4 regions of the Streptomyces chlorus genome follow, and region 4 is predicted to be linked to each of the others. Evidence: riboswitches for the same ligand, from Rfam matches in the RefSeq annotation. Region 4 holds a riboswitch; each other region holds the start of a gene.

The links. Region 4 has a riboswitch for cyclic di-AMP ahead of ACFPZI_RS20415 (M23 family metallopeptidase). Riboswitches for the same ligand answer to the same signal wherever they lie in the genome.
Region 1: it holds a riboswitch for cyclic di-AMP, as region 4 does, so the genes downstream of both, ACFPZI_RS03015 (transglycosylase family protein) here and ACFPZI_RS20415 (M23 family metallopeptidase) in region 4, are expected to answer to the same signal.
Region 2: it holds a riboswitch for cyclic di-AMP, as region 4 does, so the genes downstream of both, ACFPZI_RS07685 (M23 family metallopeptidase) here and ACFPZI_RS20415 (M23 family metallopeptidase) in region 4, are expected to answer to the same signal.
Region 3: it holds a riboswitch for cyclic di-AMP, as region 4 does, so the genes downstream of both, ACFPZI_RS05265 (transglycosylase SLT domain-containing protein) here and ACFPZI_RS20415 (M23 family metallopeptidase) in region 4, are expected to answer to the same signal.

What each region holds. Positions count from the first base shown of each region.
Region 1 covers NZ_JBHSOA010000005.1:94,317-97,517, forward strand. Annotated here, with positions in the region: gene eno (phosphopyruvate hydratase) at 1-510, opposite strand, end outside; gene ACFPZI_RS03015 (transglycosylase family protein) at 854-1,615, opposite strand; cyclic di-AMP (ydaO/yuaA leader) riboswitch at 1,620-1,788, opposite strand; gene ACFPZI_RS03020 (transglycosylase family protein) at 2,097-3,089, opposite strand.
Region 2 covers NZ_JBHSOA010000012.1:189,663-192,863, reverse strand. Annotated here, with positions in the region: gene ACFPZI_RS07690 (PrsW family intramembrane metalloprotease) at 1-621, shown strand, start outside; gene ACFPZI_RS07685 (M23 family metallopeptidase) at 716-1,771, opposite strand; cyclic di-AMP (ydaO/yuaA leader) riboswitch at 1,784-1,940, opposite strand; tRNA gene ACFPZI_RS07680 (tRNA-Met) at 2,317-2,390, opposite strand; gene ACFPZI_RS07675 (dihydrofolate reductase family protein) at 2,456-3,201, opposite strand, start outside.
Region 3 covers NZ_JBHSOA010000009.1:197,261-200,461, reverse strand. Annotated here, with positions in the region: gene ACFPZI_RS05270 (polyprenyl synthetase family protein) at 1-564, opposite strand, end outside; cyclic di-AMP (ydaO/yuaA leader) riboswitch at 1,258-1,422, shown strand; gene ACFPZI_RS05265 (transglycosylase SLT domain-containing protein) at 1,426-1,917, shown strand; gene ACFPZI_RS05260 (HAD family hydrolase) at 1,964-2,833, opposite strand; gene ACFPZI_RS05255 (GNAT family N-acetyltransferase) at 3,088-3,201, shown strand, end outside.
Region 4 covers NZ_JBHSOA010000042.1:261,307-264,507, forward strand. Annotated here, with positions in the region: partial or broken gene ACFPZI_RS20410 (GntR family transcriptional regulator) at 1-506, opposite strand, end outside; gene ACFPZI_RS20415 (M23 family metallopeptidase) at 764-1,537, opposite strand; cyclic di-AMP (ydaO/yuaA leader) riboswitch at 1,550-1,712, opposite strand; gene ACFPZI_RS20420 (M16 family metallopeptidase) at 1,968-3,201, opposite strand, start outside.

The DNA.
Region 1 (3,201 bases), on a different contig from region 4:
GATCGGGGCGATCATGAACTCCTGGATGTCCACATTGGAGTCCGCGTGCGAACCGCCGTTGAGGATGTTCATCATCGGCACCGGCAGCAGGTGCGCGTTGGGGCCGCCCAGGTAGCGGAAGAGGGGCAGGTCGCTGGCCTCGGAGGCGGCGTGGGCGACGGCCAGGGAGACGCCGAGGATGGCGTTGGCGCCGAGGGAGCCCTTGTTGTCGGTGGCGTCCAGGTCGAACATCGCCTGGTCGATCAGGCGCTGCTCGGTGGCGTCGTAGCCGACGAGCTCCGGGCCGATCTGCTCGATGACGGCCAGGACGGCCTTCTCGACACCCTTGCCCTGGTAACGGTCGGGGTCGCCGTCACGGAGTTCGATGGCCTCGAAGGCGCCGGTGGAGGCGCCGGACGGGACGGCGGCACGACCCGTGCTGCCGTCGTCGAGGCCGACCTCGACCTCGACCGTGGGGTTACCTCGGGAGTCCAGGATTTCCCGGGCTACGACGACGTCGATGGACGGCACGAGCATCTCCTTCATGGATGTGACGTGGTTCAGCGGGGCCACGGGGCCCTGCGGACCCGAGCCTATCCGGCTCGGGGCGATCGGCCATCCGGTCGGCCGCTTCACGGACAGAACCGAGAGTAAATTGTTTCCGAACGGAACAAAGGCGGTATCGGAAAACCGGGAGACGGAAAACCGGAAAACCGGGAGACCGGAGACCGGAGACCGGGTCCGGGTCCGGCACCGCGCACGAACCGGATCCGGCGTCGAACACGGAAAAGCCCCGCCCCGGCGCGTACGGGGGACACGCGCCGGGGCGGGGCAGGCACCCGTGGGGACGGGGCCAGGACCTGCGACTGCGGCCTTACTTCAGGTGCAGCTGCTGGCCCGGGTAAATGAGGTCGGCATCCTCGACGATCTCGTCGTTCAGCTTGAACAGCTTGCCCCAGCCGCCCTTGACGTCGTGCTCCGAGGCGATCGAGCTGAGGGTGTCGCCCTTGACGACCTTGTACTCACCGTCACCCTTCTCGACCTTCTCGCCGGTCGGGGTGGTGACGGTCTTCTTGGCGGCCGGACGCTCGTCGGAGCGGGAGGCCTTCTGCTCGGCGGAACGCTCGGGAGCGGCCTCGGCGCTCCGCTCCTGGGACTTCTGCTTCGGGGACTCCTGCTTCTGGGACTTCTGCGAGGAGCCGCTGTCCTGGTTGCCGGAGCTCTGGTTGCCCGAGCCCTCGGCGGAACCGCCACCGGTGTAGGCCGCGTTGGACAGGCCCGTGCCGCAGACCGGCCAGGCACCCTTGCCCTGGCCGGCGAGGACCTTCTCGGCGATCTGGATCTGCTGGGCCTTGCTGGCCTGGTCGGCGGTGCCGGCGTGCGCCGTGCCGCCGTAGCCGGCCCAGGTGGAGGCGGAGAACTGCAGACCGCCGTAGTAGCCGTTGCCGGTATTGATCGACCAGTTGCCGCCGGACTCGCACTGGGCGACGGCGTCCCACTCGGAGGCGGTGGCGGCGGAAGCGTTGCCGGCCGCCATCAGCGGGGCGGCGACAGCGACACCGGTGACGCCGGCGACGGCGATGACACGGGTGGCCTTGGACGGACGACGGTGCTTGCCCTTGCCGGAAAACAGCATGAATGGATCCCCTCACCGACGCCTACGAGGTGAGCTGTCGGGTTCGGGCCGGTTGAGTTGCCCGGCCGCGTCCCTCACGGGACGCGGCTTCACCCCAAGCCACATCCGGCTTTCTCCACCGGATTTGGCGCCTACCTTGGGTCCCCCGCTCCTGCCTACGGCGCATGACGCGACGACTGTTCCCGTGCTGCCACTGGCAGGATTCGGCGTGGCGGCAGCCGGGGCCCGCGATGGCGAGCGGTCCTGACCGTAGACACGCGCTCGGCGGATTATCAAAGACGATCAGGGCTTCTGAGACCTATCTCTCATCGCCTTTAAATCAGACATTCTTCGCGAATCATGACCTCAACTGGCCCCGTCGACACGCTTTTTCGCACGCCGACCCAACTGCCGCCCAGTCACCACTCAACCGGTGCCCAGCTACCGCTCAGCCCTGCCGCCCGGCCGGGAAAGGCCCGCACGCCCAGCCGGCACCCGGATGTCAGCCGTTGTCCGACTCGAACCCGAACGAAAGCGTCTGACCGGGAAGGATGAGGTTCGAGGCGGCCGCGCCCAGGATCTCGTCCCCTCCGCTGTACTGGGCGAGCCATCCGCCGCCGAGGGCAAGGGAGTCGGAGGCGGCCGAGGAGCCGCTCCCGGAGCCCGCGCCGGAGTCGCTCGACGGGGACGAACTGCCAAGGCCGCGCGTGAAGCCGAGACCGCCGCGCGAAGCGTGCCGGCCGGAGGATCCGGCGTCACGGTCCTCACGCACCTCTTCCTCGGCGTTGGCGCCGCGGTGACGGCCGCCGCCGGAGTCCTCGCCGCCAGCCGAGGCCGAAGCGTCGACCTTCTGCTCGGACTTGTCCGATTCCTCACCCTTGGCCGAGGCCGAAGGAGAGGGGGAAGCGGAGGAGGAAGCACTGGGGCCGGCCGATCCACCCTTCTCCCCCTCTTTCCCCTCCTTCCCCTTCGCCTTGCCCTCCGTGGCGTCCTCCGCGTCCGCCGAGGAGTCGGAGGACTGCGACGGCGACGGGGTGGCGGTCCTTTCGGAACCGGGCTTGGCCGACGAGCCGTCCTCCACGCCGGTGTCCACGCCGGTGTCCACGCCGGGCACGGACGATTCCTGGTTCAGTCCCCCCAGCAGCCCACAGGCTCTCCACGCGCCGACACCCTGGTCGGCGAGGATCTTCTCGGCCACCGCTATCTGCTGGCCCCGGCTGGCCTGGTCGGCGCTGGTCGCGTAGTCGAGGCCGCCGTACTTCTCCCAGGCCTCCTGGGTCAGTTGCAGACCGCCGTAGTAGCCGTTGCCGGAGTTCTGGCTCCAGGAGCCGCCGGACTCGCACTCGGCGACCCGGTCCCAGGTCGAGCCGTCGGCCGCGCTGGCCGCGCCGGCCCCGAGAAGGGGAATCGCGATGGCCGAGCCGGTCACTCCGGCCGCGACGAGAAGAGCCGGAGCCTGGCGGGGGCGGCGGTGACGACCATTGCCGGAGAGCATGCGGAGACCTTTCGCAGGACAACAGTTACTCGCACGGCGGTTCGAACTGCGCTGCTGTGAAAGCGAGGTGCCGTGCTTGATGGGTGAACGTATCCGCAGTCGAACGTCTGTC
Region 2 (3,201 bases), on a different contig from region 4:
CTCGCGATGGGCATGCACGCGCTGTGGAACGTCTCCTCGACCCTCGGCGAGTACGGCTTCTTCGCCGTGTACGCGGCGTTCATGCTGCCGTCGTTCGGCCTGTTGACCTGGCTGGTGGTGCGGACCCGGCAGCGCGAGCTGCGGACCGTACGGGAGGAGCTGCCCGCGTACGTCAGGGCCGGCTGGCTGTCCCCGGCCCAGCCCTACGCGCTCGGCTCGATGCGGGCTCGGCGCGTCGCCCGGCGGTACGCGCGCCGGCACGGCGGCCGGGCCGCGGCCCGCGCGGTGGCGCAGTACGGGGCGTACGCGACGTCGCTGGCGTTCCTGCGGCACCGGGGGCGCCGCGGCCGCGCGGGTACAGACTTCACCGCACGGGAGCACGAGCTGCTACGGGAGCTGTGGCAGCGCCGCGACACGGCCCGCCCGGCTCTGGAACACGCGGCCCGAGTCACCGCACCGCCCGCCCCGTCCTGGCCGCTGTACGGCGCGTACGGCTTACCCGGCGCGTACGGGGGGTACGGAGCGTACGGGCCGTACGGCGCCATGAACCCCCCGCACTCCGTGCACCCCGGGTACCCGGCGTCCGGGCCGAACCCGTACGCGTACCCGTACCGCCCCTGAAACGCCGGACCGGCAGCCCTGACGTCGGGGGGTCGTCGTCAGGACTGCCGGGGCTGTGGCTGCGAGGGCGTGAAGACCGGCCGGGGCCGGGGTCTCAGACGGTGAGGCCCTTCGACTGCATCCAGGCCATCGGGTCGATGCCCCCGGCGGAACCGGCCGTGTGCACCTCCAGGTGGAGGTGGGCGCCGGTGGAGTTGCCGGTGGAGCCGACGCGGCCGATCACGTCGCCGGTGTTGACCTGCTGGCCGACGCTGACGCTGATGGAGGACTGGTGGGCGTACCAGATCTCGGTGCCGTCGTCGAGGGTCAGCACGGTCTTGTAGCCGTAGGAACCGTCCCAGCCGGCGGAGGTGATCGTGCCGGTGTGGACCGCCTTGATCAGCGTGCCCGTGGGGGCGGCGAAGTCCAGGCCGGTGTGCTGGCCGGAGGACCAGTAGGCGCCGGCCTGACCGAAGGTCGAGGAGATGGTGTACGAGGAGGTCGGCAGTGCGTACTGCTTGGCCAGTTCGGCCAGACGCTCGGCCTCGGCCTTCTGCCTGGCCTCCTCCTCCGCCTTCTCCTTCGCGGCGGCGGCCTTCTCCTTCGCGGCGGCGACCTTCTCCTCCGCCTCCTTCTTCGCGGCGGCGGCCTGGTCCTTGGCCTCCTTCTCCACCTGGGCGGCGGCCTCGGCGGCGGCCTTGTCCTCGGCCTGGCTCTGCTGCTGCTCGACCTGAGCCATGATCCGGGCGCGCAGCACCTCGCCGGCGCCGGAGGTGCTGCCCTGCTCGGCCTCGTCGGCGACCGTGCCGATGCTGCTGAGCGGGGTGGCGGAACCCTGGGGGGTTTCCTCGTCGGAGATGAGGGAACCGACAGAGGGAAGGTCCGGCATCGAGATCGAGACCGGCGGCTTGCCGGTCTGGGCGCTGGCCATACCGCCACCGGCGACGGCGGCTATGACACCGACGCCCAGGACGGTGGAGCTGCGGGCGAGGCCGCCGCCGCGCTGCTTGCCGACGCGGTGCCGACCGCGTACGGGGAGCAGGGACTCCGCGGTGGGGTTCCACTCCTCGAAGGGGCCCTCGTCGGTGCGGATGCTGTCGTAGCCGAAGGTCTCGCTGTCGCGCTGGCTCGGCATGAAGGGGGCCTCAGGGGCAGGACGGTTCGACGCCACGTGGGGCGCACTCCTTTCCTTCCTTATCGCCTACCGGGTTAGCTGACGGGTTCGGAGCAGGAAGGTCTCCTACGCGCGTATACCGTCCGTGTCTCCACGGGGCATTCACGCGATTCACCCCAAGGTGTTGGTTCCCCGGTTCCCTTGCGGGATTCGGCGCGTGCGCACGGAGCCGACTCGTGTGACGGCTGGGACGACCGCGCTGCGTTATCGAACGTTAATAGACGGAGGGGTCGTATTCCAAGCCGTTCCTCTTGATCGTTAACGATTTCCATACGGACTTAAGCACCACGACCGCCCCAAAACGGGTGAGTTGACTTCCCCTCATCCGTCACACCTTATCTGACGGTGCATCAGTTGTTATGCGCAGCGAGGCGCTGCGATCACCCGGCGTGACATCGGCGCGGAAGGGCCCGGAGAACGCGCCCTCGGAACCTCCACCGGAGGACGGGAACGGAAGACGGAAACGGAAGACGGAAACGGGAGACAGGAACAGGAACGGCCGAGGGCCGGAACCCTTTCGGATTCCGGCCCTCGGCCTTCAGTAGCGGGGACAGGATTTGAACCTGCGACCTCTGGGTTATGAGCCCAGCGAGCTACCGAGCTGCTCCACCCCGCGTCGTTGTGTAACCAGCATACGGCATCCGCGGGGCACTTCGCACACCCATGACCGCCGCCCCTCCGTCACCGGCCGGTCAGATGGCTGTTCGGTGCCTCGGCGGCCTCCTTGTGCTCCGGCAGGACGACGACCAGGGCCCCCTCCGCGGCCAGCACTCCGCTGCCGTCGGCGCCCGCCACGAAGGTGTCCGGCTCCCGCCACGCGGTGACCACCCGCCGTACCCCCGCGTCCAGGATCAGCCGGGCGCAGGGCGCCGGACGGGAGGCGCGGCGGGCGCAGGGTTCCAGGCTGGAGTACACGGTGGCGGTCGCGAGCCGCGGGTCCACGGGGTCGATCTTGGCGAGGGCGGCCTCCTCGGCGTGCACCACCGGGTCGCCGCCCTCGCGGGAGTGGCCGCGCGCCAGCTCGGTGCCGTCGGCCGCCACGACCACCGCGCCCACGCTGAACGCCGTCCGAGAGGGCGGGCACCGGTCCGCCAGTTCGCAGGCGAGGGCCAGCCAGTGGTGGTCGGCGGCGACGGGGAGCGGGCCGGCGCCGGGGGCGGTGGGCTCGTAGCGCATGAGGACGACGTCGCCGATGGGACGGGTCTCCAGCAGCCGCAGCCGGCCGCCCTGGTAGGTGCCGGGGCCGAAGAGGCGGGCGGCGCCCGGGTCGCCGACGAAGAGCGGGGCGAGGACCAGCTGGAGCTCGTCGGCGAGGCCCTGGGTGAGGAGCTGGGTGTGGATCAGGCCGCCGCCCTCGACCATGAGCCGCCGGACGCCGTACGCGTCGTACAGGTGCGTCAGGAGCCGCCGCCAGTCGAGGTCGGCGC
Region 3 (3,201 bases), on a different contig from region 4:
GCAGGCGACGGCGACCAGCGAGCCGGTCTTGCCGCCGAGGACGTCCAGGTAGTGGTCGACCGGGTCCCGGCCGTCCTGCGGCCCCGCGGTCTCCAGGATCTGACCGGTGACCAGCCGCTCGAACGCCTCGGCCTGCACCCGTACGGCCTCCGGTCCGAGATCGGCCAGGATGTGCGACGCGCGCGCGAACAGGAAGTCGCCGGTGAGGACCGCGACGGAGTTGCCCCAGCGGGTGTTGGCGCTGGGCACCCCGCGCCGTACGGCGGCGTCGTCCATCACGTCGTCGTGGTACAGCGTGGCCAGGTGGGTCAGCTCCACGACCACGGCTGACGGCACGACGCCGGGAGTGTAGGGGTCGCCGAACTGGGCGGCGAGCATCACGAGCAGGGGCCGGAACCGCTTGCCACCGGCCCGCACCAGGTGCTGGGCGGCCTCGGTGATGAAGGGGACCTCACTCTTCGTGGCCTCGAGCAGCCCTTCTTCGACAGCCGTCATTCCGGCCTGGACATCGGCCTCCAGAGCCTGGTCCCGCACGCTCAGCCCGAACGGCCCGACGACGGTCACGAGGGGTCTCCTGTCTGCTGGTGTCCACTGGCTCTTAGACGTCTTGCAAAGTTTGTCGATAGGTCGCTGACATCACTCGAGTCAGCGTATCCGGTCATGTTTCGATCACCGCCAGCACCCACATTCCCCAGACTCACCTGCGCACGCGTGCACCGCGTCTCACGGCACCCTCCTATATCGGATCACAATCCGATCGTTTCTGATCAGTTGGCAATAAAGAATATTCCTCGCCTTTCAGGCACGACAGCCCACCCTCGGGACGCACCCGAACCACGATCCGACCCCAGCCCAGACCGCCGTCCGGGCCGCCGTCCGGGCCGCGCCCCGAACCGCATCCCGAACCGGGATCCGGCACGCGATCCGGCACGCAGACCATCCTGCCTGCCCAGGCGACCGATTTGCCGTAATTGCCAAGTAAATCCCCTCTGGTGGCAAATATGCCCACGCGATACGGCCAGTGAAGTACGTCACGCGCACCCCGGCACGCCCACCCCTCGCACACACCGGCGATTCCCCTTGCCCCGAGAGCGAGTTGACCCTTGGCAACCGCAAAGGGGCAAGCGCCCCAAACACCCCAATGCAAGATCAAGCAGCATGATCTGTGACGGTCGCACTTGTTCCCGACAAGTGCACTCGCATACGTTCCCGGCCTGTCGGGCGGACGCCGAATCCTGCCACCGCCCGCGCCACCCATCAATGAACTCACTCACGCACGGCAGGAGCGGGGGACCCAGGTAAGCCGCCGGACCGGTTCGCACCCGGAACGGCTCGGGGTGAAGCCATGCCCGCAGGGGCACGGCCGGGCACTCTCCCGCCCGAACCCGACAGCTCACCTCGCAGGCGTAGGAGAGGAACACAGACATGCCCGCATCCGGTCCGCCCCGCCGCTTCGGCCGCTCCCGCCTCGTCCGCTCCTTCGCCGTCGCCGGCGTCGCGGCGGTCGCCCTCCCGCTGTTCGGCGCCACCGCCGCCTCCGCCGCGCCCGCCGCTGCCGCGACGTCCGCCCCCGCCGCCGGCACCGTGACCGCGTACCCGGACAACCTCGACGGCTGGATCCGCGAGTCGCTGTCCGTCATGGCGCAGCACGGCATCCCCGGCAGCTACGACTCCATCCACCGCAACATCCTGCGCGAGTCGTCCGGCAACCCGCAGGCCATCAACCTGTGGGACTCCAACGCCGTGGCCGGCACCCCGTCGAAGGGCCTGCTCCAGGTCATCGACCCGACCTTCCAGGCGTACCACGTGCCCGGCACGGCCTTCGACCCGTTCGACCCGGTCGCGAACATCGCGGCGGCCTGCAACTACGCGGCGGACCGCTACGGCTCCATCGACAACGTCTTCGGCGCCTACTGAGACACCCGGGCCCATCGGGACGCCGGGACACCGGCGGCACCGCGGCCTACCGGGACACCCTCCCGGACCTGGGGCGAGGCAGCACGTGTGGGGGCACGTACGCCTCCGCTCCGCCGAACAACCGCTCGAGGACGACGGCCACGCCGTCGTCCTCGTTCGACGTGGTGACCTCGTCGGCCACCGCCGTGAGTTCGGGGTGCGCGTTGGCCATGGCGACCCCGTGGGCCGCCCAGTCGAACATCGGGATGTCGTTGGGCATGTCGCCGAAGGCGATGGTCCGCTCGGGTTCCAGCCCCAGGTGCTCGGCGGCCAGCGCGAGACCGGTCGCCTTGGTGACACCGCGCGGCTGGAGTTCCACGGTGCCCGGACCCGACATGGTGACCGTGGCCAGCGAGCCGACCGCCGAACGGGCCGTCGCCGCCAATTCGTCGTCGGTCAGGTGGGGATGGCGCAGCAGCACCTTGCTGATCGGCCGGACCCACAGATCGTCCCGCCGTTCGACCCGCACGGCGGGCAGCGTCGGGTGCGGCATCAGATAGCCCGGCTCGATCAGGGTGAGCCCGTCCACCCCGTCCTGGTCGACCGCGGCATACAGCTCCCCGACCTCGGCCTCGATCTTGCCGAGCGCGGTCTCCGCCAGTTCCCGGTCCAGGGTGACCGACCACAGCATCCGGTCCGTGCCGGCGTCGTACACCTGCGCGCCCTGTCCGCACACCGCGAGCCCGGTGGCCCCCAGGTCGTCCAGGAGCGGCCGCACTCCGGGCGCCGGGCGCCCCGTCACCACGAGATGCCGGACACCGGCCCGCGCCGCCAGCGCCAGTGCGGCGAGGGAGCGGTCGGAGAGGGTGTCGTCGCCGCGCAGCAGCGTCCCGTCCAGGTCGGTGGCGATGAGCGAGCAATCGGTGGGTGCGGCCATGATCAGAGAATACGGACACCGCGCCCGCCCGACTCACCGCGCCCGAACTCACCCCGCCCGTCCCGCTCCGCCCGGCTCACCTCACCCGGCTCGCTCCGCCCGGGGCACCACGCCCGGGGTGCCGTCCGCGGCCTCTGCACCACTTGGCAACAACATGCTCCGCTACCTACCGCCCTCGTGGTCTTGGGCGGTACCTTCACAAGTGTCCAGGGGGGACTTGATCGGGGGGTCAGGTGAGCAGTGGACGCACGCGTGTGCTGAGGCTCGAGGAGCTCGGCGAGGGAGAGCGGGAACGGTGGCGTGAGCTGCGCGCCGCGACGGAGGCACCGCGCAGCCCTTTCATGGAACCGGAGTTCGCCACCGCCGTG
Region 4 (3,201 bases):
ACTCCACGGGGTCCCTCGTCCCCCGCACCTCGTACATCCAGCCGATCCTGTGCCGGAGCCGGATCAGCGTCGACGTCAGCGCCGGACTGCCGGACGCCCGGGCGAGCGTCTCGTGGAACCAGCCACCCAGTGAGCGCAGGTCGTCGCTGTGGCCCTGACGGGCCCGCTCCTGGCCCAGCCGGACCAGGCCGCACAGCACCTTCAGATGGGCCTCGGTGCGGCGCTGTGCGGCACGGGAGGCTCCGAGCGGCTCCAGCAGCAGCCGCATCTCCAGCAGGTCGGCGGCCTCCCGCTCGGTGGGTTCCGCGACGCATGCGCCCGCGTGCCGCCGGGTCACCACGAAGCCCTCGGCCTCCAGGGTGCGCAGGGCCCTCCCGGACGGGGACGCGCGAGACGCCGTAGCGGCGGGCGAGGAGTTCCTCGGTGAGCCGGCCGCCACGCTCGTAGACACCCGAGACGATGTCGTCCCGGATCGCCGTACACACCGAGTGCGCCGGAATACGCATGACCGACCTCCGAATTAATCCCCGCATAACATCAACGGGTGACGCCCGCTCCATAACTCTATTGCAACGTGCGGGAATTTCCGACGGCGAGCCGGGAATCATGTCCGTTTTTTGGACAACGGGCCGCCCGCCGGAAAGTCCGATGGCCCCGGCTCGCAGAGCGAGCCGGGGCCATTCCACGGAAAGCGGACACCTGGGGTGTCAGGGGATCACCCGAATGTCGAGGTGCACACGGAGGCCAGGGGGTACGTGCCCGGTCAGACGTTCGCGCCGTGCGCGCGGAGGTACGCGACGGGGTCGATGTCGGAGCCGTACTCGGCGGTGGTGCGGGCCTCGAAGTGCAGATGCGCGCCGGTGACATTGCCGGTGGCGCCGGAGACGCCGATCTGCTGCCCCGGGGTGACCTGCTGGCCCACCGAGACACCGACGGACGACAGGTGGCCGTACTGGGTGTACGTGCCGTCGTGCATCTTGATCACAACCTGGTTGCCGTAGGCGCCGCCCCAGCCGGCCTCGACGACGGTGCCCATGCCGACCGAGAGCACGGGGGTGCCGCTCGCGGCGTGGAAGTCGACACCGGTGTGGCTGCCGGAGGACCAGACGGCACCGCCGGACAGGTAACCGGTCGAGACGTAGGAGCCCGCGATCGGGGACACGAAGGTGGTGAGGCGCTTGCGCTCGGCCTCCCGCGCGGCGCGCTCCTCGGCTTCGCGGGCCCTCTCGGCCTCTTCGGCCGCCCTCTCCCGCGCGGCTTCCTCGGCGGCTTCGCGGGCGGCGGCCTGGGCCGCCTCGCGTGCGGCCTCGTGCTGGGCAGCCGCCTGGGCGTCGACCTGGGCGGCGGCCTCGTCGCCCAGGGTGATCACGGGGGTGAGGCCGGTCTGTTCCGCGGCGGATTCGGCGGCGAGCGCCGGAGCCGCGAGGGAGCCGATGACACCGGTGGTGGTGAGGGCCGCGACGCCCGCCGCCCTGGCGGTGCCGCGATGCACACGGCTGGGACGACGGTGCTTCCCGGGGGCGCGGGTGAACGCCATGTACAGGGTGGTCCTTTCCTTCCCTCTCGCCTACCGGGTTAGCTGACAGGTTCGGAGCAGGAAGGTCTCCTACGGGCCCCCTCGCGACACGCGCGGGCGTCCGATTCACCTCAGGGACGGTTGGGTCCCCGGCTCCCCTGGCTCGCGCCGTACGGGGACTCGGCGATGACTGTCCGGTGCCGCGGGTGCGGCGCACTGCCCGACGAACAGACCGCATGAAGCTAAGCGGGGCATCCTTCAATCCCCAAACTGATCCCGGCTTTTGTAGCGCATCCCACAGGGCAGACATGCACTTCCCGCCCCAATTCGGGCATAAGCGGGCCCTGGTGACTTTCACGCCACCAGGGCCACGCGCGCGTGCGCTCCGCCGGGTGCCCACGGGGCCCCCGCGGACTGCCTCTCAGCGGCGTCCCGGCCGCTGACGGGCCGTCTATTCGGCGGCCACGACGGTGACTTCGCCGATGCCGAGCGCCTCGACGGGCTCCTTGATCTTCGCCGCGTCGCCGACCAGGACGGTCACGAGTCGGTCCACCGGGAAGGCGTTCACCACCGCCGCGGTCGCCTCCACGGTGCCTGTGGCGGCGAGCCGCCGGTACAGCTCGGCCTGGTAGTCGTCGGGCAGATGCTGCTCCACCTGGTCGGCCAGGGTGCCGGCGACGGCCGCGGCGGTCTCGTACCTGAGCGGCGCCACACCCACCAGGTTCTGTACGGCGACGTCACGCTCGGCGTCGGTGAGGCCCTCGGCGGCGAGGGTGCGCAGCACCGTCCACAGGTCCTGCAGGGCGGGGCCGGTGTTCGGGGTGTCGACGGAGCCGCTGATGGCGAGCAGCGACGCGCCGGTGCCGTCCGGGGCGGACCTCAGGACCTGGCCGAACGACCGTACGCCGTAGGTGTAGCCCTTCTCCTCGCGCAGGACGCGGTCCAAGCGGGAGGTGAGAGTGCCGCCGAGGCAGTAGGTGCCGAGCACCTGCGCGGCCCACACGCGGTCGTGCCGGTCCGCTCCGACGCGGCCGATGAGCAACTGTGTCTGTACGGCGCCGGGGCGGTCCACGATCACGACCCGGCCGGAGTCGTCGGCGGTGACCGGCGGAACGGGCCGCGGCTGGGCGGACGATCCGGTCCAGACGCCAAGGGTGTCGCCGAGCAGCTCGTCCAGGTCGGTGCCGGTGAGGTCGCCGACGACCACCGCGGTGGCGGTCGCGGGGCGGACGTGCTTCTCGTGGAAGGCGCGTACGGCCGTCGAGTCGATGCCGGCGACGGTCTCCTCGGTGCCCTGGCGCGGGCGGGACATGCGCGACGTCGCCGGGAACAGCTCCTTGGAGAGTTCCTTCGCCGCGCGGCGGGACGGGTTGGCCAGCTCGTGCGGGATCTCGTCGAGGCGGTTGCGGACGAGGCGCTCGATCTCGCTGTCGGCGAACGCGGGTGCCCTGAGGGCGTCGGCGAGCAGCCCGAGCCCCTTGGTGAGCCGTGAGGCCGGCACCTCGAGGCTCAGACGGATGCCGGGGTGGTCGGCGTAGGCGTCCAGGGTGGCGCCGCAGCGCTCCAGTTCGGCGGCGAACTCCTCGGCGGAGTGCTTGTCGGTGCCCTCGGAGAACGCCCGCGCGGTGATCGTGGCGACACCGTCGAGCCCGGCCGGTTCGGCCTCCAGGGGCGCGTCGAGCAGC